Regions from separate parts of the Arthrobacter sp. NPDC058127 genome, predicted to be linked through region 1. Evidence: riboswitches for the same ligand, from Rfam matches in the RefSeq annotation. Region 1 holds a riboswitch; each other region holds the start of a gene.

Region 1 (7,842 bases):
GAGGGCGGAAGCTGCAAGCATCCAGGCTGTTGCGCCGGGATCAAGGGTCTGGGGGTTCACATCCAGCCCTACGCTGAAGAATACTGGGGTCATTTTCGGGAGCCTTCCTGCATATACGGCGCTCCATGGCGCCCGCACGGCGAGACCATTTTTAAAACGAACAGGTCCTGGTACCCCACGGGATACCGACCTTGACAAGTTGCCTTGACTCGAAGGTACAGTCGCCCTGTTTCAGCATTCGGCGCGGATCATTTCAGGCACGTAACACCGCTGGCCCCAGGGTTAAATCCTGAAGTCAGTCATGTTTCCGGCAGGTTACGCGCCGCGTGTCGCAAATACGGCGCGTCACAGCGTCAGCGGCTGGCTGCTGGCACCAGGATCCAGAGCACCTCAACGGGCTCGTCCGTGGGATTGACCCAGGTGTGCGGCTCGCGGCCCGGGAAGGACAGCGTGTCTCCCTCTTCGAGCTCGTACTCCTCGTTGGTGAGGATCAATTTGATGCGGCCCTTGACGACGTGCAGGACGTCGACGTCGCAATCGACGGCGTAAAGCTCGGCTTCTCCGCGGCCGCGGGGCTCGATGGAAGCCTGCAGGATCTGCAACCGCCGTTCCGACCGGGCAGTCAGGAGACGCTCCACTATTCCCTGGCCGCCGAGCGAAATCCGCGGCCCATCATCGCGCCGGGTCAGGTGTGTCTCCGGTGCCGCGAAAAGATCGCCGATGGACACTGAAAGGACCTGGCAAAGCGTCACAAGGGAAGCGACCGACGGCGATGTCAGGTCACGCTCCACGCGGCTCAGGAACCCTTTGGTCAGGCCGGTGGCGTCGGCAACCTGCTCGATGGTGAGCCGCTGCGATTGGCGGGCGGCGCGGATTCTGGAACCGATGGCAACGGGGACGTTGCTCGGTTCAACGGGGAGAGCCTTCATTCACGAACCTTTCAGGCCGTTTCTGCGGCCCTGTCATTGCAGCAATAGTAGCCGGATCGCCCGAGTGGCGGACCCTTTGGACAGCCAGAGGAGCGCCGATCCGCCCGCCGCGCAAAGCAACGCCTTGACTGTTACTCGCATCACTACGTATCCTCATAGGCAACAAGTGTTGTTTGTGAGGCACACATCACAGACTACTCTCCCCAATCACCAGCGCAGAGACCTTCCGCAACCCGCAGCGAAACCCAGCGGACCGGCGTCGGAATCCCCAAGAACTCTGCGCATCACTTTCAGGAGCCAACCGTGGACTCTTCGTTCATCAATATTGCGATCGTGGTGGTGTATTTGCTCGCCATGCTGGCCTTCGGCTGGTGGGGCAAGTCGCGCACCAAGAACAACAGCGACTTCCTGGTGGCAGGACGCCGCCTTGGTCCGATGCTCTACACCGGCACCATGGCCGCCGTCGTCCTCGGCGGCGCTTCAACGGTTGGCGGCGTCGGCCTCGGCTACAAGTTCGGCGTCTCCGGCATGTGGTTGGTCGTCGCCATCGGTTCGGGCGTGCTCCTCCTGAGCCTGCTTTTCGCCGGCACCATCCAGCGGCTGAAAATCTACACGGTCTCCCAGATGCTGAGCCTGCGTTACGGCCAGCGCGCCACGCAGACCTCCGGCATCGTCATGCTCGCTTACACGCTCATGCTGTGTGCCACGTCCACGGGTGCCTACGCCACCATCTTCGTTGTCCTCTTCGGCTGGGAGCGCTGGCTTGCCATCGCCGTCGGCGGCGCCATCGTCCTGGTCTACTCCACCATCGGCGGCATGTGGTCCATCACCCTCGCCGACCAGGTGCAGTTCATCATCAAGACGGTGGGCATCTTCTTCCTCATGTTGCCGTTCGCCCTCAACGCCGCAGGCGGCCTCGACGGTATCCGTGCCCGCGTTGACGCCAGTTTCTTCCAGTTGGACGGCATCGGAGCACAGACCATCATCACCTACTTCGTGGTGTACACCCTGGGCCTGCTGATCGGCCAGGACATCTGGCAGCGCGTCTTCACCGCCAAGACCCCCAAGGTGGCCCGTTGGGGCGGCGCCACTGCCGGCATCTACTGCGTCCTGTACGGCGTCGCCGGCGCCCTGATTGGCCTGGCCGCCCGCGTGGCCCTGCCCAACATCGACGTGAAGGCCCTTGGCAAGGACGTTGTCTACGCCGAGGTTGCCACCCACATCCTGCCGATCGGCATCGGCGGCCTCGTCATGGCCGCAGCAGTCGCTGCCATGATGTCCACCGCATCCGGAGCCCTCATCGCCGCAGCCACCGTTGCCCGCGCCGACGTTGTCCCGTTCGTGGCCAGCTGGTTCGGCAAGACGATCAACACCGACGACACCGAGAACCCCGAGCACGACGTCAAGGCCAACCGCTACTGGGTCCTTGGACTAGGCATCGTGGCCGTGCTGATCTCCATGGCGGCGCAGGACGTCGTGGTGGCCCTGACCATCGCCTACGACATCCTGGTAGGTGGCCTCCTGGTTGCCATCCTGGGCGGCCTGGTCTGGAAGCGCGGCACGGGCATCGCAGCGGCATGGTCCATGGCCGTCGGCTCGGTCTTGACCTTGGCCTTGCTGATCGCTTACGCCACGGGAATCATCCCCAGCGAAGACGGCGTCTACGCCAACGATCCCATCTACTGGGGCCTCGGCGCGTCGCTCGTCATCTACGTTGTGGTCTCCCTGCTGACGCCGCCCACGGAACCCGAGGTCCGCGAAGCCTGGGACCGCCGCGTCGCAGGAGCGGTCACCGAGGAACTCCCGCTGGAGGCCCACCCGGTGGCCAGCCACTAAGCTTCACAGAATTAAGTACGACGGCGGCGCCGCACCTTCTCCTTCGAGAGGTGCGGCGCCGCGCCTGCATGTACAGTAGGAACAGCTTCAAGAGATGTGGCGCCAAGCTCCGACTTGCCACACGCCAACCCCATGTTCACGGGTGGTTCGGATGAAGAAGCGGCCCGGCTCGGACCAGAGACAACCGAACGGGCAAGAGCAACTCCACAGGAGAAGGCCATGCCTTTCGAAAACGGCGCTACCGCCACAGCTGAGCGCACCACCCAGACCGGAAGCCTCTTGTTGCCACGCCCCCGACGGGTGGACGAGTTCGTCCGGGTGATTCCCGGCGTCGACCTCTCCCAAGGCTCCATCACGTTCGTGGTGGACGGAAACTTGGAACGCTATTGGCATCATGAGCCACGGCTCATCACCGAAGCGCTTTCAAAAGCGGTCCAGCCCGCCCGCTGGTTCCCGGCGACACGGAAACTCACCCTCACGGTGGCGGCAACCGGGCACCGGGCGGGCGTGCAGCGGCACTTCATCCTGAGCGCGTTCTAGGGCCCGGATTCAGCGAGTCAGGTTCAGCGAGGCCGGTTCAGCGAGCAGAGGCTATTCGAACTCTTCGTCCTCGCGGTGTTCCTCGGCGTCGAGCGGGACCACCCGTTCGTCGTCGTCGAGGACCTCGGATTGTTCCTCCCAGTCCTCGTCCACCTCCAGGTCTTCGCTGTAGTCGTAGGCGGGATCGGCCTCGACCGTGGGACGGTCGGGGTGGCGGGCGTGGGTCTCGGTGCTGTCCATGGTGCAACCTCCGTTCGACGTGCCGCTGAGCCCATCGGACAGGCAAGTGAGGCAGCCGGTCCAACGCCACCCCGCCAATTCGTGGACCCTGTCCATCCATCCCAGCACTGCCCCCTGCGGCGGTCAAGGCCTCCCGCGAGCCTCCCGGTTTTTGAGGCACGCCTAAAATGTCCAGTGAGGATTACCGGCCGAAAAACCGCGGAAATTGGCGATAGAGTGGAGCCGCAATGAGGCGATGAAGCCCGCCCCAGCGACCCAGGAGTCCCGGTGCACCCGCACACAAAACCCTCGTATTCAGACAATCCGTCGGACTCAAGCAGTCCATCGCAAGACGAAGCAGCCCCCAAGACTCCCCCGTCGTCGGACATCAAGCGCTGGCGGCAGTACTTGGCGGACGAGCGCGCCGAGGCCGCCGTGTACCGTCAACTGGCGCAGCGCCGCGATGGCGAGGAACGCGAAATCCTGTTGGCTCTCGCAGATGCCGAGGGCCGCCATGAGGCGCACTGGCTCAAGCTCCTCGGCGAACATGCCGGCATGCCGAAAGCAGCCTCCGTCCGGAGCCAAATGCTCGGCTTCCTGGCACGGAACTTCGGATCCGTGTTCGTGCTGGCCCTCGCCCAACGGGCTGAAGGCCGTTCGCCTTATACGAAGGATCCAGCAGCAACCCGCGCCATGGCGGCTGATGAACAGATCCACGAAGAAGTAGTCCGTGGCCTGGCGACGCGCGGCCGCAATAGGTTGTCCGGCACCTTCCGCGCGGCCGTATTCGGCGCCAACGACGGCTTGGTCAGCAACCTTTCGCTCGTGATGGGCATGGCGGCCACGGGCGTTCCCGCAACCGTGGTCCTGTTCAGCGGTATCGCCGGCCTCCTGGCGGGCGCGCTGTCCATGGGTGCCGGCGAGTATGTCTCGGTCCGCTCGCAACTCGAGCTCCTCAAGGCCACTCGCCCCACCCAGGCCACACTGACCGCAGCCCCGGCCCTGGACATCGAGCACAATGAGCTGGTCCTGGTATATCTGGCCCGGGGCATGTCCCGCGAAGCCGCCGAACACCGGGCCGCCGAGCGCATGGGCCTCTACAGCTGCGATTGCGATCCCAGCCTCTCCCTCCACCCCGAAGTGGAAGAAACCGTCAATGAGCACGAGGCCGTGGGCTCCGCCTGGGGCGCCGCGATCTCGAGCTTCTGCTTCTTCGCTTCGGGCGCCATCGTGCCCATCCTGCCGTTCATCTTCGGCATGACGGGCTTCGCAGCGCTTGCTGTGGCCGGTACGCTGGTGGGCATCGCGCTTCTGTCGACTGGCGCCGTCGTCGGCTTGTTGTCCGGGACCTCGCCGCTGACCCGCGGCCTCCGGCAGCTCGCCATCGGACTCGGTGCGGCCGCGGCCACGTATGGGCTGGGCCTCGTGTTCGGCGCTGTGATCGGATAGCAGCGCCGGCCCGAGGGGGCGCCGGTACAGGGACTTGGGGAGAAGACGTGCATTCAAACTACGGGTACGACGGCGGCCCGCCGCCCAAGCGCGCCAGTACCGCACTGGCGTTGTTCCGGAACGTGATGGTGGTGGCCGTGGTTGCGTCCGTAGCCGTGCTTGTCAGTGGCTTCCTCCGCGGCGACCCGGGCATCATTGGGTTGCTTCCTAATCTGGCTCCTTCCGCCCATGCCACGGCAAGCAGCTCCGGGCCCGACGCGGTTCCCGGGGACGGGCAGCAAAAGGCTGCCCGCGCGCCGGATACCCCGCCGCCTGGACTGGAAGAGGCCGGCCACCCGCTCGGCTCCCCCGCCAAGCCCGCTGTGGCCAGCAACTCCTACAAGTTCCTGGCCACCAATGCCGACGGCACACCCGTGAGCTACTCTCCGTGCCGTCCATTGCACTACGTGGTCAACGCAGCCCTCGCCCCGGCCGGATCCGAGGGGCTCATCGCCGACGCCATCGCCAAGATCGCTGCTGCCACGGGCCTCAAGTTCATCGACGACGGCGCCAGCACGGAAAAGCCCGCCGAGAAGCGCAAGCCGTACCAGCCCGCGCTCTACGGAGATCGTTGGGCGCCCCTGCTGATTTCCTGGACCACTCCCGAGGCGGCTCCGGGCTTGGCTGGATCCGTCATCGGCACTGGCGGCAGCACCATGTACAGCTTCGGCTCCGGACCCAAAAGCTACGTGACGGGAAGCCTGGACCTGGACGCCCCGCAAATCACGGAACTGCTGGGCATCTCCGGCGGAGCGCATTACGTCTCCGCGGTGATCCAACACGAATTGGGCCACGTGGCGGGTCTTATATGGGAAATGCCCATGTCGCGTCCCATGTCGCGTCTAGCAGTGTTGTGACTGAACCGTCCCTTTGAGTTGCTGAGAGCCGCTGATACGGACGAAGGTTCCCGGAAAAGCTCGGATCACTCTTCCTGCCCGGTCGTGGCGGCTTGTTGCCTACTCAATGCCGGCTGTATCCTCGATTCGTCACCACATCCTTTCGCCCCGGTTCGTTTTTCGAACCCCGAAAGGAGACAACCGTGCTTCATTCAAGTTTCGCAGCTTCAACAGACGAAGTCCCGACGGCGAAACCCCTCGGGACGCCGGCTGGGAGTGCCGCGGCTGATCCGACAGATAACCTGGCGGGACGCTGGTCCGTAAGAACGGTGGACATCTGGTCGGTGCTTAAGTCGCAGTCGTCCGCTGACGGCTGGCTGAAGAATGCAGCGTTAGGGAGTCCTCGGATCTCCCTTAGCCGGGAGCTCCTACATGTACTTCTTGCTCCAGATGGTCGCCTCGATCCTGCATTGCTTTCTTGGACCAAGTCTCTCCAGCGGGCGCCAGAAACAGGAAAGAGCTCCGCCGGCGATATAGCGATCTTCCTCAACTACCTGCACTCACATCTCGGGATCGAGTGGAGGGCCGCGGAGAGGGATGACATCTCCTCGTTTCTAGAATGGCGGGCGCAAGAGTACAGTTTTCGCCGCCGTGGCGAGGTTCGGAATGGTGTGAGTGCCGGGACCATCGCGCGAAACCTTGCATCCCTTAACTCCATGTATGGACACGCGGTGGACAAAGGCTTCATCAAGGCTTCACCGATTCCTCGCCGACGAGAAGGCAGCCCAGCGATAAACGCAGGAAAAGGACAGACCATCTCGGACGTCAAATGGGTGACTCGGCGTGCCTTTTGGCGCTGGAGATCCGAAGCCTTGTTGGGCCAAGCGAATGCCCACAATGATTCGGTGCTAATGATGGCTGGGCGCAACAGTTCGTATGCCGATCTTCTTTACTCCACCGGTATGAGGCGCGCAGAGGCGGCCGGACTCCTCACATTTGAAGTAGCCCAGAGACAGTCGGGTAACGGACTATTTAGAGGCCGAATCCCTGCGTCGTTATCGAAGGGGAAGCCCGCCCGCGGCAGGCTCTACTATTTTGGTCCTCAAATCAGAGACGTCTTAGTTCGCTACACGGAGCAAGATAGAGCTGTTGAGGAACTTCATGGCATCCAGAGCGGCCTTTACGAGGGTATCGAAAACGCACTTATCGCAACTCGCCTCCACCGGCTGGACGGAATAGCCGAGAGCATTACATATACTGATTCAACTTCCGGCGAGGTCACTGAAACGGCGCTTGACAAACTAGCGCTAAGTGATCGGCGAAGGTTGTATTCAATTGACGAAAACGGCGCTCGAAGGCCACTATTCCTTTGGCTGGGATACGGTGGCGGCCCAATGGCAACCTCGACTTGGAACGATGTGTTTGACGCTGCGAATTCCCGCATGGCGCGGATTCAAACCCAAGAAGACAGCGCAGGCATAATTCTTTCCAACGAATCAAGCATCCGCATCCACCCACACATGTTGCGGCACTCTTTCGCATTGCACGCCTTCGCCCTTGCGGCGATGATTGAGCTTCGAAGGATGGGCATCGAAAATCGAAGAGGGCTTCAACAGCTAGTCTCCGAGAGCAACATCTGGGTCCGTATCCAGGCTTTGCTGGGACACAAGGATGTGGAGACAACGCGCAAGATCTATCTGGCTCCGGTTCAGACAATAGAATGGGAATGGTTCGCAACAGCATTTGATCCGCACCCCCGGGACTTAGATGCTGCGCTAACTCTAATAGCTCAAACCGACAGCCGAGTCATGGATGTGGATCACTGACGTGAAGGCTTCTCTCGGAAATGACTTGGTGCTGATCCTCAGCCCACAAGATAATGGCAATGAAACACGGCTGAGATTCTGTGACCTCTTGTGCGGAGATCACCTCCGCGCCGCTTTGGCCCAAAGGGTGCTCGACCTCTGCTCTCCGTTTGGGACGTGGAACTCGCC
Region 2 (7,842 bases), on a different contig from region 1:
CCTCACGAGGTATGTCTCGATCAGGCGGTGCCGGCGGACCATGCCCAAGGCAAGCTGAATTCCCTGGGCGGTCAACGTAATGGCGCTGTAGGGCTGGTGGTCAACCAGGCCTTGGTCCTTGAGCTTGCGGACCATCTCCGAGACGGACGAATTGGCGACGCCGAGCCGCTGCGCGAGCTGTGAGGACGTGATGGGTTTGTCCTGCCACTCCGTAAAGGAGTAGATGACCTTGACGTAGTCCTCGATCGAGGAGGAGGGCGCACTGGTCTTCACGGTTCCAAGCCTATCGTGAACCGGCCGGATCAGACTTTCCGCGCCCGCCAGCTCTGCGTGAGATAGGGCAAGGGGATGGCCTCGTCTTCGGCATGTTCCAAATGTTCGAAGAGGTACCACCGGAGATTTCCCATGACTTTGGCCCGGGTGGCGTCGTTCGCCCTCAGGTAGTAGCTGCGCGACTTCACGAGTTCGAGGATGTCCGCCGGAGTCAAGGGATCCTCCCAACGCGTCAGGTGGCTTTCGAGGCCGGCGAACTCCGGGCCCACCACAGGCCGGAAGTCCGGTTTGTGGACATCGCCGGCATGCATGATTCGGGACAAGCGATGGACCCAGGGCACTGAAGTGTCCAGCTGGTTCCAGATCAAGCCGATGACGCCCTGCGGTCGAAGGATCCGGGCGATCTCGGTGCTGGCGGCGAGGGGATCGCACCAGTGCCAGGCCTGGGCAACGCTGACGACGTCGAATGCTGAGTCCGCCAGTCCAGTTGCCTCGGCCGTGCCCTCCAAGGCGATCACATGCGGATACGTTTTGCGCAGCTGCATGAGCATGTCCGTGGAGGGGTCCACTGCGGACACCGCCAACCCGCGCTCGACGAGAAGAGCGGTGAACTTTCCGGTGCCGGCGCCGATGTCTGCCGCGTCCCGCGCGCCTACAGGTAGCAGCCAGTCGGCCGAATCCGCGGGGTAGCCGGGCCGCACGCGATCATAGTGCTCCCCGCCGTCCTGGAAACTCTGACCGAGTTCAAGGCGCCGTTCCTCGAAGAGCTTGGGGCCGGCTGACGTGCCTTTGGGTCGCGGGGACACGCGGGAACTCCCTTCGTAGGACAGGAAAAATACCCTACGAATCTACCGCAATCAGTCGATGCTGCAGGGTGCGGCGCCCGCGGTCCCGGGAGTGTTGGGCGCCCACTCCGGGTAGCTGCGATGGTCGTTCGCCGGAACCCAGCGGCCGGCATCCACCACGTAGTCCCAGCCGAGGCCATTGCTCTTGAGCGCCCGGATGCCCGCGATGAGCCGGGTGGCGTCTTCCAATCGCGACCCCACGCCGAAACTGGCGCGCAGGGAACCGGAGGGAAGGCCGAGGCGCTTGAGCAGCGGGTGGGCGCAAAAGCGTCCGTCGCGCAGGCCAATGCCGTGTTCGGCCGCAAGATAGGCCGCAACGAGTCCGGCGTCGTAGCCCTGGAGCGAGAAGTTCACGACGCCGATGGTGTCCTCGGGATCCGTGTCGCTGAAGATCTGGTGCACGGTGACGCCGTCGATTTCCTTGAGGCCCTCGACCAGGTGCGAGCGGATGGCGGCCTCGTGGGCGTGCCATTCATCGTGGTCGAGGCTGGCGATGACCTGGGTGGCGCGGGCAAGGGTGGCCGCGCCGAGTACGTTCGGTGAGCCGCCTTCGTGCCTTGCCGGGCCCGTGGCCCAGCTGACGGAATCCAGGCGCGCCTCGCGGACAGCGCCGCCACCTGCAAGGTGGGGCGTGCCGGCGTCGAGCCAGTCGGGACGGCCCACCAGGACACCGGCGCCGAACGGTGCATAAAGCTTGTGCCCCGAGAAGACCAAGTAGTCAACATCCGCGGCGGCGATATCGATGCGGCGATGCGGGGCGAGTTGCGCCGCGTCCACCACAATCCGCGCCCCGAATTCGTGGGCCAAGGCAGCGAGTTCCTTGATGGGCAGGATCTCGCCGGTCACGTTCGACGCACCGGTGACCGCCAGGAGGCTGACGCCACCGTGGGAGAGCGCCGTGCGGACGTTGGCAACGGTCTCGGACAAGGTTCCCGCGGCAACGACGCTTCGGTGGGGGACGCCTTGCCACGGCAGCAGGTTGGCGTGGTGCTCGATGTCCAGGTAAAGGACTTCGGCGGTGTGCCTGCCGTCCTCGACCGGCAAGCAGCCGGCCAGGAGGTTGAGGGAATCGGTGGTGTTACGGGTGAAAATGACGGAATCGTCCGGCCTGCCGCCGACGAAGTCACGGACGATGTTGCGCGCGTTTTCGTAGACCGAGGTGCTGATTTGGGAGGCATAGCCTGCGCCGCGGTGCACACTCGCGTAGTACGGCAGGATTTCGTTGAGGTACGCGGAGACCACGGTCAGGGCAGGTGCGGAGGCGCCGTAGTCAAGGTTGGCGTAGCGGATGTGGCCGCCCTGGATCAGGGGTGCCTGCAACTCCGCGCCGGTGACTGCGGCCAGTGGGCGCGATGCCGGTGTCCGGGATTCACCGTGCTGATGCCCGGATTCGTGGTGCTGCGGGAGAACAGGAGAAGTAAATGTGGCTGTGCTCATGGGACCTCACTCAAGAGGGACCCCTGCGTACAGGGGGTCCGCGCTTGCCGCATCCGTTCCGGACCGGCCGGGTCGTCACCCGGGGCACCCCGCCGCGATGGAGGGTTGCCGGCCAGCAAACCGGGGTTTCGCGCTGGCACTCGTGACCTGTAAAGAGACTAGGACACCGGTAAGGCTCGTTCCAATGTGACCGGGATTGTTAAGCGGATTGTTACACGGCCGGAAAAATGTGCCTTCTGCCGAAGAAAGAGTGGCGGACGCCCCCAAAAAGGGGCGCCCGCCGTCGTTTATTCAGTGAAGAGGGTGGACTAGAGGAGGTCGTCGAGCTCGGGGTTGAGCCTCTTGAGGACCTCGGAGTGCAGGATCGAGTTGCTCGCAACGGCGTTTCCGCCGAAGGGGCCATCCGTGCCGTCCAGGGACGTGAAGCGTCCGCCGGCCTCCGTCACGATCGGTACCAAGGCGGCCATGTCGTAGACCTGGAGCTCCGGCTCGGCGGCGATGTCCACGGCGCCTTCGGCCACGAGGCAGTAGGACCAGAAATCGCCGTACGCGCGGCTGCGCCAGACATCGTTCTCCAGGCCCAGGAAGTTGTCGAGCTTATCGTGCTGCTTCCACTCGGAAAGCTCGGAGTAGGAAAGCGAGGCGTCCTCAAGCCGCGACACGTTGGAGACTTTCAGCCGGGTGGCTGCGGCCAGTGATCGGCCCATGTAGGCGCCTGAGCCCTTGGCCGCCCACCAGCGCTTGCCGAGCGCCGGAGCGCTGACGAGCCCCACCACTACTTCGCCCTCGTCCACGAGGGCGATCAGCGTTGCCCAGACGGGTACGCCGCGCACGAAGTTCTTGGTCCCGTCGATGGGATCGATGATCCAACGCCTTGAGCCGTGGCCCGTGCTGCCGAATTCTTCGCCGAGGACGGCGTCGCGGGGGCGGGAACGGGAGAGCTGCCCGCGGATTGCTTCCTCGGCGGCTTTGTCGGCATCGGTGACTGGGCTCAGGTCGGGTTTGGTCTCCACCTGAAGGTCCAGCGCCTTGAACCGCTCCATTGTCAGGGAATCGACGGAGTCGGCGAGGACATGGGCCAGCCGCAGGTCGTCGTTGTAGCTCGAATCGGGTTGGGTCATGGTTCCAAACTACCGTCTATTCGCCGGTGAGCCGGGGACGTAGCCCGGCATGCGCTGAGTTAGTTGACCGTACCCAGTTCCTTGGCCTCTTGGGCTTCCATGCGCGGGTCGGCACCAAGGAGCCTGCGCAGCGATGCGAGGCGGGCGGGGCCGGCCTCCCCGGCATGGCCATCGGCAACCCAGGAATCCAGTCCGCATCGAACGGCGGAGGCATCGTGCTTGCAGCCCCGCTCGCACGTTTCCGTTCCGGGCTCCAGATCCGGGAAGGCATGCAGGATGCGGTCAGGGTTCACGTGGGCGAGGCCGAAGGAACGGATGCCGGGCGTATCGATGATCCAGCTTCCGCCCGGGGAGTCGCTGAGCTTCAGCGCAAGGGCAGAGGACGAGGTGTGGCGTCCGCGGCCCGTTACTGCGTTGACTCCACCCGTGGCGCGTTCGGCGCCGGTCAGGGCGTTCACCATGGTGGATTTCCCGACGCCGGAATGGCCCAGGAGCACGGTGACCTTGCCGTCGAGGTAGTCCCGCAACTGGCCGACGGCGTCACCATCGAGGCGGGCGGACAGGCCGTCGTCGGAACGGGCGTCGATGCCGGAGGCGCCCGCGTCGGCCGTGCGGCTGATGATGATCGGGAAACCCAGGCTCACATAGTTGGCGAGCAGTTCCGTCGGATCCTTGACATCCGCTTTGGTGACGAGCAGCAGCGGCTCGATTCCGGCGTCGTACGCTGCCACCAATGCGCGGTCGATGAATCCTGTCCGCGGCTCCGGGTTGGCGGCCGCAACCACCACCACGAGCTGGTCGGCGTTGGCGACGACGGCCCGTTCGATCGGATCCGTGTCATCGGCACTTCGCCGCAGGAGCGTCTTGCGCTCCTCGACGCGCACGAGGCGCGCGAGGGTGTCCGGGGCTCCGGATACATCGCCGACGAGGGCCACGAAGTCTCCGGGAACCACGGGGGAGCGCCTGAGTTCCCGGGCGCGGGCCGCGATGACGATGCGCTCGTTGTCCGAGCTTTCGTCCACTATCGCGGTGTAGCGGCCGCGGTCGACTGTGATGATGCGCCCGATCACGGCGTCGTCGTGGCTGGGGCGGTCCTTGGTGCGGGGGCGTGTGCCCTTCTTGTTGGGGCGGATCCGGACATCGGACTCATCCCAGGAGCGTGCGTCGCGAGCCATCGTCAGTTGCTTGTCTCCGTTGAAACGGGGTCCGCAGCCGCTGGGCCGGCAGTGAGCATCGATGCCCAGATTTGCGGAAATTCGGGCATGGTCTTGGACGTCGTCGCGATGTCTTCAACCTGGACACCCTCGACGGCGAGCCCCAGGATGGCGCCGGCGGTGGCCATGCGGTGGTCCGCGTAGCTGTGCACGACGCCGGCGTGCAGCGCTGCGGGCCGGATCACCAAGCCGTCGCTGGTTTCCTCGGCGTCGCCGCCGAGCCGGTTGATTTCGGCGACCAGCGCAGCCAGCCTGTCTGTTTCGTGTCCACGCAAATGCGCGATGCCGGTGAGCCGGGAAGGGCCGGTAGCCAGGGCGCACAATGCCGCTACGGTAGGGGCGAGTTCGCTGGTTTCGTCGAAGTCCGCGCCCAGGATCTCGGAACCGCCAGTGACGGTCAGCGTGCCGTTGTCCAGTGTGACAGTGGCACCCATGGTGGCAAGGATGTCCCGCCAGAGATCCCCGACCTGTGTGGTGTTGACCGGCCAGTTGGGGATGCGGACGGTTCCCTTCGTGGCGAGTGCCGCAGCGAGGAAGGGACCCGCGTTGGAGAGATCCTGCTCGATCCTCACGTCGAACGCCTGGATGGTGCCTGGGGAGACGCGCCAATGGTTCGGAACGGAGTCATCCACTTGCACTCCGACGCCGCGCAGGACCGAAACGGTCATGTTGATGTGGTCGAGGCTCGGCACGGGCTTGCCGACGTGCTCCAGGTGAAGGCCCTCTTTGAACCGGGCACCCACGAGCAACAGGGCGGAGACGAACTGCGACGAAGCGCTCGCATCGATCACCAAATGGCCACCGCGGACAGAGCCGGTGCCGGAAACCTTGAACGGCAGGGAGCTCGCCGATTGCCCGTCCAGTGCGCTGACGTCCACTCCGAGTGTCCGGAGCGCTTCGATGATGGTGCCCATGGGACGTTGGCGTGCGTGCGGATCGCCGTCGAACACCGAAGCACCGTTGCGGAGGGCCGCGAGCGGCGGCACAAATCGCATGACCGTGCCAGCCAGGCCGCAGTCGATGGCGGTCTCCGACGCGGCAGCCGCCGGGTCGATGGGGGTGACTTCAAGATCCGGGCCGTACTGACCATCGCCGGGAACCTCGGTGATGGTGGCGCCAAGCTGGCGCAGCGCCTCGACCATCAACGCGGAATCCCGCGAATGCAGGGGTGCCCGCAGCCTGCTTGGGCCGTCGGCCAATGCCGCCAGGACCAGGTAGCGGTTGGTCAGCGACTTCGAACCAGGAACCGTGACCGTGGCATCCACAGGGCGGCTGGCGAAGGGCGCCGGCCACAAGGGGAGTGCGGAGGCTATGGTGCTCCCTGAATCGTCTGTCTGCGTGGCGGGGGTTCCTGGCATGCTTCCTTATGCTCCAACTGCGTTGTTTACGGCCTTGCGGACGGCCCGGTCTGTCTTCTTGATCTGCTTGCCCGTGGCGTTCTTGGCGTCCATGGCGAGGTGTTCGGCGCGCCATGCGAGGCTCGGTTTGCCGGCCGTGTCGACGGCGGCTAGGAGGACGCCGCCGGTCAGGGAAATGTTCTTGAGCAACTGGGCGCGGCGGGCGAGCCGGCCTTCCTTGGTGCTGATGTCGGCAGAACGCCACTCAACAAAGGTGTTCAGGACCGAAATGCCGGCAAGCAGGGTTGCCGAGAACCGTGAACATTTGCCGAGGGCAAGCAAGGCGCCTGCGCCCACCTGCGTGCCGCCGATGACCCGCGCCAGCATCTTCTCGTCCGCCGGGAAAGGCAACGACTCGGACGCGCGGCGGAGCAGCGGGGAGAGCTGCTTGGCAGTGTCATCCGCGTTCTTGAGCTTGTCCAGCCCTGCGACGACAAAACTGGAAGCCAACATTGGCCTGGCGAGAAAACGGACGAGGGACATGTTTTGCCTCCTGGATGGCGTGCCACAGTGTTCAGGTGGTGCTGCGTTCAAGTGGTGCGGTGTTCACGGGGTGCAGTCGGATCTAGTCTTGCATCTTTGCGGAATATTTGCCCGGAGCTTGCCGTTGTCAGAAGAAGGTGCGGTATGGGCTGGACCTCGGATTGTGGCGTGTGTGTTGTGCCGCGCTTTGTCACGTCGTTTGAGCGGAGATGGTTTTTTGGCCTTGGTTAAGGACCGCGAGGGACACTTGGCGCTCGGGCGGGAGCTGCCAGGGGACTCCCCGAGGGTGACAGTAGACTTGGATGCAATGAGCACCATGGATCCGGCCGCAGCGGCCATGTACAAAGCAGCGACGGAAGTCGCGGACGCAACGTCCGACGGCGACGCAACTGTTGAGGCCGGCGTCGAGATTGCGGTGGACTTCGCAAACGAGACTCCCGAACAGCGGAGGGCGCGCTTCGAGCGCGACGCCATGCAGTATGTCGACCAGCTCTATTCGGCTGCCATGCGCATGGCCAGGAATCCGTCCGACGCCGAGGACTTGGTCCAGGAGGCCTACACGAAGGCCTTCTCGGCGTTCCACCAGTACAAGCCGGGTACCAACCTCAAGGCGTGGCTGTACCGCATCCTGACCAACACGTACATCAACCTCTACCGGAAGCGGCAGCGCGAACCGCTCCAGTCCAATTCGGACTCCATCGAAGACTGGCAGCTGGCGCGGGCGGAATCCCATACGTCCACGGGGCTCCGCTCTGCGGAGGCGGAGGCACTGGATCATCTACCGGACTCGGACGTGAAGAGCGCCCTGCAGTCCATTCCGGAGGAATTCCGGCTCGCGGTGTACTTCGCTGACGTCGAAGGCTTCGCATACAAGGAAATATCAGACATCATGAATACCCCGATCGGGACGGTCATGTCCCGGCTTCATCGCGGCAGGAAGATGTTGCGCGATCTGCTGGCGGACTACGCCGCAGAACGGGGAATCAGCGCCGGCGCGGAAGAAAAGGCATTGGCCGTGGGCGCGGCCACAAGCAAAAAACAGGAGAAAAGGAAATGAGCTGCCAAGGATTGG
Region 3 (7,842 bases), on a different contig from region 1:
GTTCTGGGGCCGGCGCACCAGGCTTCTCCCCCAAGTGACTAGCAGTTGTTGTCGTTCTGAGCGCCCAAAACGACAACAAATGCGAGTGAGTTGGGCTTCTCAGGATCCGATCGGAGACAGTGCCCGCACCAGGCCGAAGAGGTCCTTGGGGTCATCGGGGTTGGCGACGAGGTCGATCTCTTCGAAGAACTCCGAGCCGTCAACGGCATCGCGGAGATACCGCAAGGCGGAAAAGTCCTCGACCGCGAAGCCCACGGAATCGAATATCGTGATCTGGTCCTTGGAGATCCGGCCCGGCGCGTGCCCGCCCAGGACCTGCCAGAATTCGGTGACGGGAAAATCGGCGGACATTTGCTGGATCTCGCCTTCAATCCTCGTCTGGGGATCGTATTCCACAAAGACGTCACCGAGTTCCAGGATGGCAGCGTCGAGTTCGGTCTTCCCTGGGCAATCGCCTCCGATCGCGTTGATGTGAACACCGGGCGAAACCTGGTCTGCTGTCAGGATCGTGGCATTGGCCTTGTCCGCCGTGCATGTGGTGATGACGTCGGCGCCCTCAACTGCGTGCGCCGCCGAAGCTGCGATGGTGATGTCGAAGCCGAGGGGAGCCATGTTCCGGACGAACTTTTCCATCGCAGCCGGATCCGTGTCCCAGATCCTGACCGTGTTGATACCCAGGGCCGCCCGGAAGGCCAGCGCCTGAAACTCCGATTGGGTTCCGGTTCCGATCATCCCCATGATCCGGGCGTCGGGGCGCGCGAGTTTCTTCGCGACCATTCCGGACGTGGCCGCCGTCCGCAGCGCTGTCAGCACAGTCATCTCCGCAAGGAACGTCGGGTAGCCGTTATGGACGTCGGACAGCACACCGAAAGCTGTCACGGTCTGGAAGCCGCGCGCGGGATTCGAAGGGTGTCCATTTACATACTTGAAGCCGTATGTTTCGTGGTCGCTGGTGGGCATCAGCTCGATGACGCCAAATGGCGTGTGACTTGCCACCCGCGGAGTCTTGTCAAAAGATTCCCACCGCTGGAAGTCGTCCTCCAAGTACTGGATCATCTCCGAGATGATGGCCTCCGGGCCCCGCCCGGCCGTCCAGCGAACCATATTGCGGACATCGACAAAGCGCGTCATGTGCGCTCCTTTCCCTCATAAGCACTGTTGCTACGAGGCTACGGAGCGGCGATATGCATCCACAATTGCCAAAGTACGTACTTTTCATTGAAAATCTGTACAAAATGACGACCGTTATTGCACTTAATGCTTAAGTGGCCTGCCGACGTCACGTGAGCGGTTATCGCAGGACTGAGCTGAGCAAAAGACTCGTCTCACTATTGACGATCCCCTCGATGCCGCGGATCCTGCCCAGCACCTGGTCAAAATCGCTGAGGCTTTCCGTGCGTAGCTCCGCCACGAGGTCCCATCCGCCGTTCGTGGTGTGCAGCGCCCAAATCTCGGGAAGTCCCCGGAGCTGGCGAATAACCTTGTCGGCAGACCTTCCCTCCACTGCAATGAGCGCAATAGCCCGAATCGCAAGTGGATCGACCTCGTCGCGCACCCTCGCGGTAAAACCAACGATGGTTCCGGAGGAGACAAGACGCTCGAGCCGGCTATTCACAGTGGCCCTGGCGACGCCCAACGTGCGCGCGAGGCTGGCCACGGACGCCCTGCCGTCCTCCCTCAGGGCAGAGAGGAGCTGGCGGTCAAGATCGGTGAGTGCTGCCATAAAGATAAACGTATCGCCCATTCCCCAAGCGGGCCTGAGTCCGTAGGGTATCGACATGAGCATCTACATCAGCCCCGACTCTGCTGCATGGTCGCTGACGGCCATGGCGACTGGTGCGTCAGCGGGATCAATCGATGATGCGAATGGCATGTCCAACTTGGTGAAGGAAATCTACGAGACCGAAGGTTTCGAAGCCCTGTCGGGTGTTGTTTTTGCCTTGGCTCATCACAACAGCCTCTCGCTGCATGCACTCGCCACGGCCACCGGGATATCCGTCCACGAGTTGCTGGAAATCCGGAAGCATCAAGGTTCCACTTTTCATCACTCCCCCACAGGGGTAGGGTCACGGCTCGACGCCCTCCCACCCCGGATCCAGGCGAGCCTGGAACCGCTGCCCGATGAAACCGAATCCTAATCCCCACTGGCTCCCAGTCTTCGCAAGCTCAGCCCGGGGCCCTCGCCAGCGTGGGCCCACCCACTGGCTCCCAGTCTTCGCAAGCTCAGCCCGGGGCCCTCGCCAGCGTGGGCCCACCATCCACAGCCGTCCGGTTACGGAACATGACGACGGCCGGTGCTGCAGGGCGCCGTCGTGGATGTTATTTTTCTTCTTGAGTAATGAGTACCAGCGCGAAGCCCTGACTTGCTGGTCGGCAACCCTCTCTCCGGCGGGGTGCCTCAGGTGACTACTCGGCGTATCGACACTTTCGAACTGCAAGCGTGACTGAGGAGCACCAATGCCTGAACCCACCGAAGAAAAACTCTCCTACCGTCTCGTCACGGGCCCTGACACCAAGGAATTCTGCGAGCGGATTTCCACCGCCCTCGCAGAGGGATATGTGTTGCACGGCAGTCCGGCCGCGACCTTCAACGGCACCGACGTGATCGTGGCCCAGGCTGTCGTCCTGCCCGCGGCGATCGCGAGCGCGGATGCCGCAGTTGCCAATGCAGTAGACCAGCTTGATGAAGAGTTCGACGGCGAGGGCCACGCATGAGCTATGCAGGCGACCTCAGCCCGCACGACGCCTGGGCCAAGCTGGAACAAGGCGCCATCCTGGTGGACGTCCGAACGGAAGGCGAGTGGGCACACATCGGGATCCCGGACACCAAAGCCACCGAGAACGATCCCTTGTTCATCCAGTGGAACCTGGCCGGCGGGATCCCCAACTCACGCTTCATCGACGATCTGAAGCAGCAGGCTCCCGAAGCGGACGGCACCGAATTGGTCTTCCTCTGCCGCTCCGGCCAGCGTTCCATCGCCGCTGCGATCGCCGCAACGCAGGCCGGCTACACCGCCTACAACGTCCTTGAGGGCTTTGAGGGCGAACCGGACCGCTACGGCGAGCGAACCGTGAACGGCTGGAAAAACCGCGGACTTCCAACGAACCTGGGGAACATCTAAGTGACTTTCAATCCTGACGCCGCCGGCTGGGGCCCTGACACCCAGGCAGTCCGCGGCGGCCTTGACCGCACCAACTTCCAGGAAACGTCCGAGGCCGTCTTCCTGAACTCCGGCTTCGTCTACGAATCCGCCGCAGCTGCAGAGCGCGCGTTCACGGGCGAGGACGAGCGCTTCGTCTACTCCCGCTACGGCAACCCCTCCGTAGCCACCTTCCAGGAGCGCCTCCGCCTGCTCGAAGGCACCGAAGCGTGCTTCGCGACGGCGTCGGGCATGTCCGCAGTCTTCACCGCCCTCGGTGCGTTGCTGGCTGCCGGTGACCGCGTGGTTGCCGCCCGCTCGCTCTTCGGTTCCTGCTTCGTCATCCTCAACGAGATCCTGCCGCGCTGGGGTGTCGAGACCGTCTTCGTCGACGGGCCTGACCTGGACCAGTGGCGTGCTGCCCTGTCCGAGCCGACAACCGCAGTGTTCTTCGAGTCGCCGTCGAACCCGATGCAGGAAATCGTGGACATCGCCGCGGTGAGCGAGCTGGCCCACGCAGCCGGCGCTACCGTCGTCGTCGACAACGTCTTCGCCACCCCCTTGCTGCAGCGCTGCGGCGAGCTCGGCGCAGACGTGATTGTCTACTCGGGCACCAAGCACATCGACGGCCAGGGCCGGGTCCTTGGCGGAGCAATCCTGGGCACCAAGGAATTCATCGACGGTCCCGTCAAGCAGCTCATGCGGCACACCGGGCCGTCGCTTTCCGCGTTCAACGCCTGGGTCCTGACCAAGGGCCTGGAGACGATGGCGCTGCGCGTCAATCACTCCTCGGCATCTGCGTTGCGGATCGCCGAATGGCTTGAGGAACAGCCGGCCATCAGCTGGGTCAAGTACCCGCTCCTGAAGTCGCACCCGCAGTTCGAGCTCGCCGCGAAGCAAATGAAGGCCGGCGGAACCGTGCTCACCTTGGAGCTGCTCCCCTCTGCCGGGCGATCGGCAAAAGAGGCCGCCTTCGCGCTGCTGGACGGGCTCGCCGTCATCGACATCTCGAACAACCTGGGCGATTCGAAGTCCCTTATTACCCACCCCGCCACCACCACGCACCGCGCCATGGGTCCGGAAGGCCGCGCGGCCATTGGCCTGAGCGACGGCGTCGTGCGGCTTTCGGTGGGCCTGGAGGATGTGGACGACCTCATCGGGGACCTGGAGCGGGCCCTCAAGCAGGTCTAGCCGGGCGCCGGGTTAGCCCGGCGCTTCGCGCCAGTCCTGGCGCACCCAAGTGAGGACGGGTTGCGGCTTGGTGTCGCTCTCGTCCCGCTCTGAGCGCATCGTGATCTGAACAGCGTGCTCGACGACGGCGGCCAGCCCGGCGGCGTCGGGCGCGCCCCCGTTGCTCTCGCTCCAGCGCTCAGCGACACCACGCTGTTCGATGGCGCCGTTGCCACGGCCCAGGATCGCTGCCACTCCGGTTTGGACCAGGTCGAATTCACCCTGCTCGGCCAGCACAGGTTCCAGATACTCCACCAACGACCAGACGACGTCCGCGGCGGGCTCCGGGCGGAACGTTCCGAAGTCCAGCAGCTCGGTGCGTAGTCCAAAGTTGCTTGCCTGCCAGGACGCCATCCGCAAAAGCGCCGTGGGTACGGCCGCCGGCTCTATTCCGGCATGGTACTCACGAACAGAAGTCTCGACCAAGGCCCTGACGAGCACTGCGAGGAGCGCCGCATCCTCGGCCCGTAGGCAGACATCGGCCACCCGGACCTCCACTGTGGGAACGTGCCGGGAGAGCCTGGCGTCGAAGTAAACCATCCCCTCGTCGAGCAACACTCCCGTTTCGATGAGCCTCCTGACAACCCTCCGGTAAGCAGCCAAGGAACCGAAGATGGCCGACGGCCCCGAGGACGGCCAGCGGTTCCATGCCTGCGTCCGGTAGCTCTCAAAACCGGTGGCCAGCCCCCGCCAGTAGGGTGAATTGGCGCTGATCGCGGTGAAGACGGCGAGCTTGTCCCGGATGCGGTCCAGGACCATCACACCTTCCTCGGGGGACTCGATCGAGGTGTGCACGTGGAATCCGCAGGTGAGCTGTTCGTGTGCGGTGATGCCGAAGCGTTCGAGCATGATGGCGTACCGGGGATCCGGAGTGGTGTGCAACGCGGCGTCCACGGGCGATGTGGCCAACGCGGCGATCCTTGCGCCGTGGCGCCGTGCGGCGTGGCTCGCGAGGCCCCGGGCCCTGCGGATCTGGTGCAAGAGCTCCGCGTAGCTGCGGCATGGCCGGGTCTGGGTTTCGATCTGCTCAAGCTTGAGCTCGTGGCTTAGGCCGGTATCGGGACCGTCGATCTCCTCAAGGGCAGGCCCGATTTCGGGGCTGCCGTTGCCGTCGAGCGCGGGGCCGTCGTGGGGTGGGTCATGGTGGCCGGAGCCATCGCGGCCTTCGGGGCCGTCCTGGGCGGGGCCCGAGAGGAGCGCGTCGGCAAGGGCGAGCGGCTCGCCGGTCACGGGATCGACGATCAGCAATTCCTCTTCCACACCAAAAGTGCGCACGGATCCATTGTGCGCCATGGCGGCCTTGCGGAGACAGATCGGGATTTTGCGGCACGCCCGAATGATTCTGCTGGAAGTCCGAATCGTGCAGAATCCGACGCGCGTCAGTCCTGGAAGTACTCGATCTTGGCACCAATAGTGTTGAGCCGCTCGGCCAGGTCCTCGTATCCGCGCTCAATCACATAGATGTTGCGTAACTCGGACGTGCCGCGGGCCGCCAGCATGGCCAACAGCAGGCAAGCTGCGGGTCGGAGTGCCGGGGGGCATCCGACTTCCGCGCCGCGCCATTTGGTCGGACCATTGACATAGATGCGGTGCGGATCGAGCAGTTGAACCTGGGCACCGAGCTTGTTGAGCTCGGTCAAGTAGATCGCACGGTTCTCGTAGACCCAGTCGTGGATCATGGTCTGTCCCTCGGCATTGCCTGCGATGACCGCGAAGAACGGCAAGTTGTCGATGTTCAGCCCTGGGAACGGCATCGGATGGATCTTGTCCTCAGGCGCACGCAAGCGTGATGGCTTGGTGGTGACATCCACCAAGCGAGTCCGTCCGTTGCGCGCAAAGTATTCGCCGGAGATGTCGAGCTGCTGGCCCATCTGCTCAAGCGTGGCAAGTTCAATCTCCATGAACTCGATGGGGACCCGGCAGATGGTGACCTCCGAGTTGGTCACGATGCCCGCGGTGATCAGGCTCATGGCTTCGATCGGGTCTTCCGAAGGGAAGTATTCAATGTCGACGTCGATCGCCGGGCGGCCCGTGATCTTCAGGGTGGTTGTCCCGATGCCGTCGATCACCACGCCGAGCCTCTGCAGGTAGAAACAGAGGTCCTGCACCATGTAATTGGGGCTGGCATTGCGGATCACCGTGGTACCGCTGCGGTGTGCGGCGGCCATGATGGCGTTCTCGGTCACGGTGTCGCCGCGCTCCGTGAGCACGAAGGTGCGGTGGTCGCCGTCGGCAGGTGGGGCCTGTACCGAATAGAAGCCGGCCTTGGCCTCCACCGAGAGCCCGAACTGCCGCAACGCCTGCATGTGCGGTTCCACGGTTCGAGTCCCGAGATCGCAACCGCCGGCGTAGGGCAGTTGATATGAGGCTGCCTCATCGAGGAGGGGGCCGAGCAGCATGATGACGCTGCGGGTGCGGCGTGCGGCCTCCACGTCCATGGAGGCGAGGTCAAGGGTCTCCGGGCGGCGGATGCGCAGATCGTTGCCGTTCAGCCAGGTGCACTCGACACCGATGGAGGTCAAGACCTCGACGATCCGGTTGACTTCTTCGATCCGGGCAAGCCGGCGCAAAGTGGTGGTGCCGCGATTGATGAGGCTCGCGCAGAGCAGGGCGACGCCGGCATTCTTGCTGCTGTTGACGTCCACCGAGCCGGAGAGCGTGCGTCCGCCCTCCACACGCAGGTGGGTCATCTGCCGTTTGCCGACCTTGACGATAGTTCGCCCGAAGATCGACTCAAGGCGCTCGATCATGCGTAGGCTGAGGTTCTGCTTGCCCTGCTCCATACGGGCAATGGCACTTTGGCTGGTACCCAGTTCCGAAGCGAGCTGTCCCTGTGTCCAGCCCTTTTCGCCACGGGCGTCGCGAAGAAGGAGACCTACATGTTCGGCAGTCGGTTGCGTCATGACTAATAAATATCACGGATGGTCTACGGACTGGAGGTTTTGTGACACAACACGCCGATTATGCTGGAGAATAGTCGTCTCGTGCGATATGCGTGGTCCAAAGCCTGCGTGTTGCGTTTGCTCGCGGCCACCAGAAGCCAGCCACTCGTCCACCCAAGTAACTCGCAGTAGTTGTCGTTATGAGGCCCCAAAACGACAACAAATGCGAGTCAGTTGGGCTGCTTCAGCCAGACGAAGTGCCACGTCCCTGCCCATTGGGCCGCGAGCACGGCTGCGGCCGCAATGACCAGCCCGCCAGCGAGAACCCAGACGTCCAGGCGGCTGTAGGTGGATTCGCGTGCCCAGGTCCGCCGTCCGCCGCCGAAGCCCCGCGCCTCCATGGTCACGGCCAAGCGGGACGCCCGACGGATCGCCTGGACCAACAGCCCGAAGCTTTGGCCGAGCATGGCCTTGAACCGTTGCGGCGGGCTCCCGTGCGAGCCGACACCCCGCGCGCGCCGTGCCATGCCGATGGTCTGCCATTCCTCCGCCATGAGCCCGACGAGCCGCAGCGCAGCCAAGGTGCCCAA

The links. Region 1 has a riboswitch for S-adenosylmethionine ahead of ACFVTG_RS12800 (hypothetical protein). Riboswitches for the same ligand answer to the same signal wherever they lie in the genome.
Positions count from the first base shown of each region.
Region 2: linked by a shared signal. The riboswitch ahead of ACFVTG_RS06835 (aminotransferase class V-fold PLP-dependent enzyme) and the one ahead of ACFVTG_RS12800 (hypothetical protein) in region 1 are both predicted to bind S-adenosylmethionine.
Region 3: linked by a shared signal. The riboswitch ahead of ACFVTG_RS09815 (DUF1737 domain-containing protein) and the one ahead of ACFVTG_RS12800 (hypothetical protein) in region 1 are both predicted to bind S-adenosylmethionine.

Region 1 covers NZ_JBHVTT010000008.1:64,455-72,296, reverse strand. The annotation lists gene ACFVTG_RS12815 (ammonium transporter) at 1-93, opposite strand, end outside; gene ACFVTG_RS12810 (helix-turn-helix domain-containing protein) at 354-929, opposite strand; gene ACFVTG_RS12805 (sodium:solute symporter) at 1,233-2,765, shown strand; SAM riboswitch class IV at 2,851-2,970, shown strand; gene ACFVTG_RS12800 (hypothetical protein) at 2,985-3,305, shown strand; gene ACFVTG_RS12795 (hypothetical protein) at 3,357-3,545, opposite strand; gene ACFVTG_RS12790 (VIT1/CCC1 transporter family protein) at 3,813-4,973, shown strand; gene ACFVTG_RS12785 (peptidase M10A and M12B matrixin and adamalysin) at 5,021-5,869, shown strand; gene ACFVTG_RS12780 (hypothetical protein) at 6,052-7,674, shown strand; gene ACFVTG_RS12775 (hypothetical protein) at 7,676-7,842, shown strand, end outside.
Region 2 covers NZ_JBHVTT010000003.1:136,719-144,560, reverse strand. The annotation lists gene ACFVTG_RS06845 (metal-dependent transcriptional regulator) at 1-273, opposite strand, end outside; gene ACFVTG_RS06840 (class I SAM-dependent methyltransferase) at 303-1,079, opposite strand; gene ACFVTG_RS06835 (aminotransferase class V-fold PLP-dependent enzyme) at 1,131-2,555, opposite strand; SAM riboswitch class IV at 2,591-2,703, opposite strand; gene hisN (histidinol-phosphatase) at 2,864-3,676, opposite strand; gene rsgA (ribosome small subunit-dependent GTPase A) at 3,736-4,851, opposite strand; gene aroA (3-phosphoshikimate 1-carboxyvinyltransferase) at 4,854-6,248, opposite strand; gene ACFVTG_RS06815 (DoxX family protein) at 6,255-6,770, opposite strand; gene ACFVTG_RS06810 (sigma-70 family RNA polymerase sigma factor) at 7,078-7,827, shown strand; gene rsrA (mycothiol system anti-sigma-R factor) at 7,824-7,842, shown strand, end outside.
Region 3 covers NZ_JBHVTT010000005.1:122,533-130,374, reverse strand. The annotation lists gene ACFVTG_RS09830 (ornithine cyclodeaminase) at 100-1,131, opposite strand; gene ACFVTG_RS09825 (Lrp/AsnC family transcriptional regulator) at 1,292-1,723, opposite strand; gene ACFVTG_RS09820 (hypothetical protein) at 1,779-2,138, shown strand; SAM riboswitch class IV at 2,335-2,447, shown strand; gene ACFVTG_RS09815 (DUF1737 domain-containing protein) at 2,458-2,715, shown strand; gene ACFVTG_RS09810 (rhodanese-like domain-containing protein) at 2,712-3,122, shown strand; gene ACFVTG_RS09805 (O-succinylhomoserine sulfhydrylase) at 3,123-4,331, shown strand; gene ACFVTG_RS09800 (glutamate--cysteine ligase) at 4,344-5,645, opposite strand; gene ACFVTG_RS09795 (UDP-N-acetylglucosamine 1-carboxyvinyltransferase) at 5,750-7,273, opposite strand; gene ACFVTG_RS09790 (energy-coupling factor transporter transmembrane component T) at 7,483-7,842, opposite strand, start outside.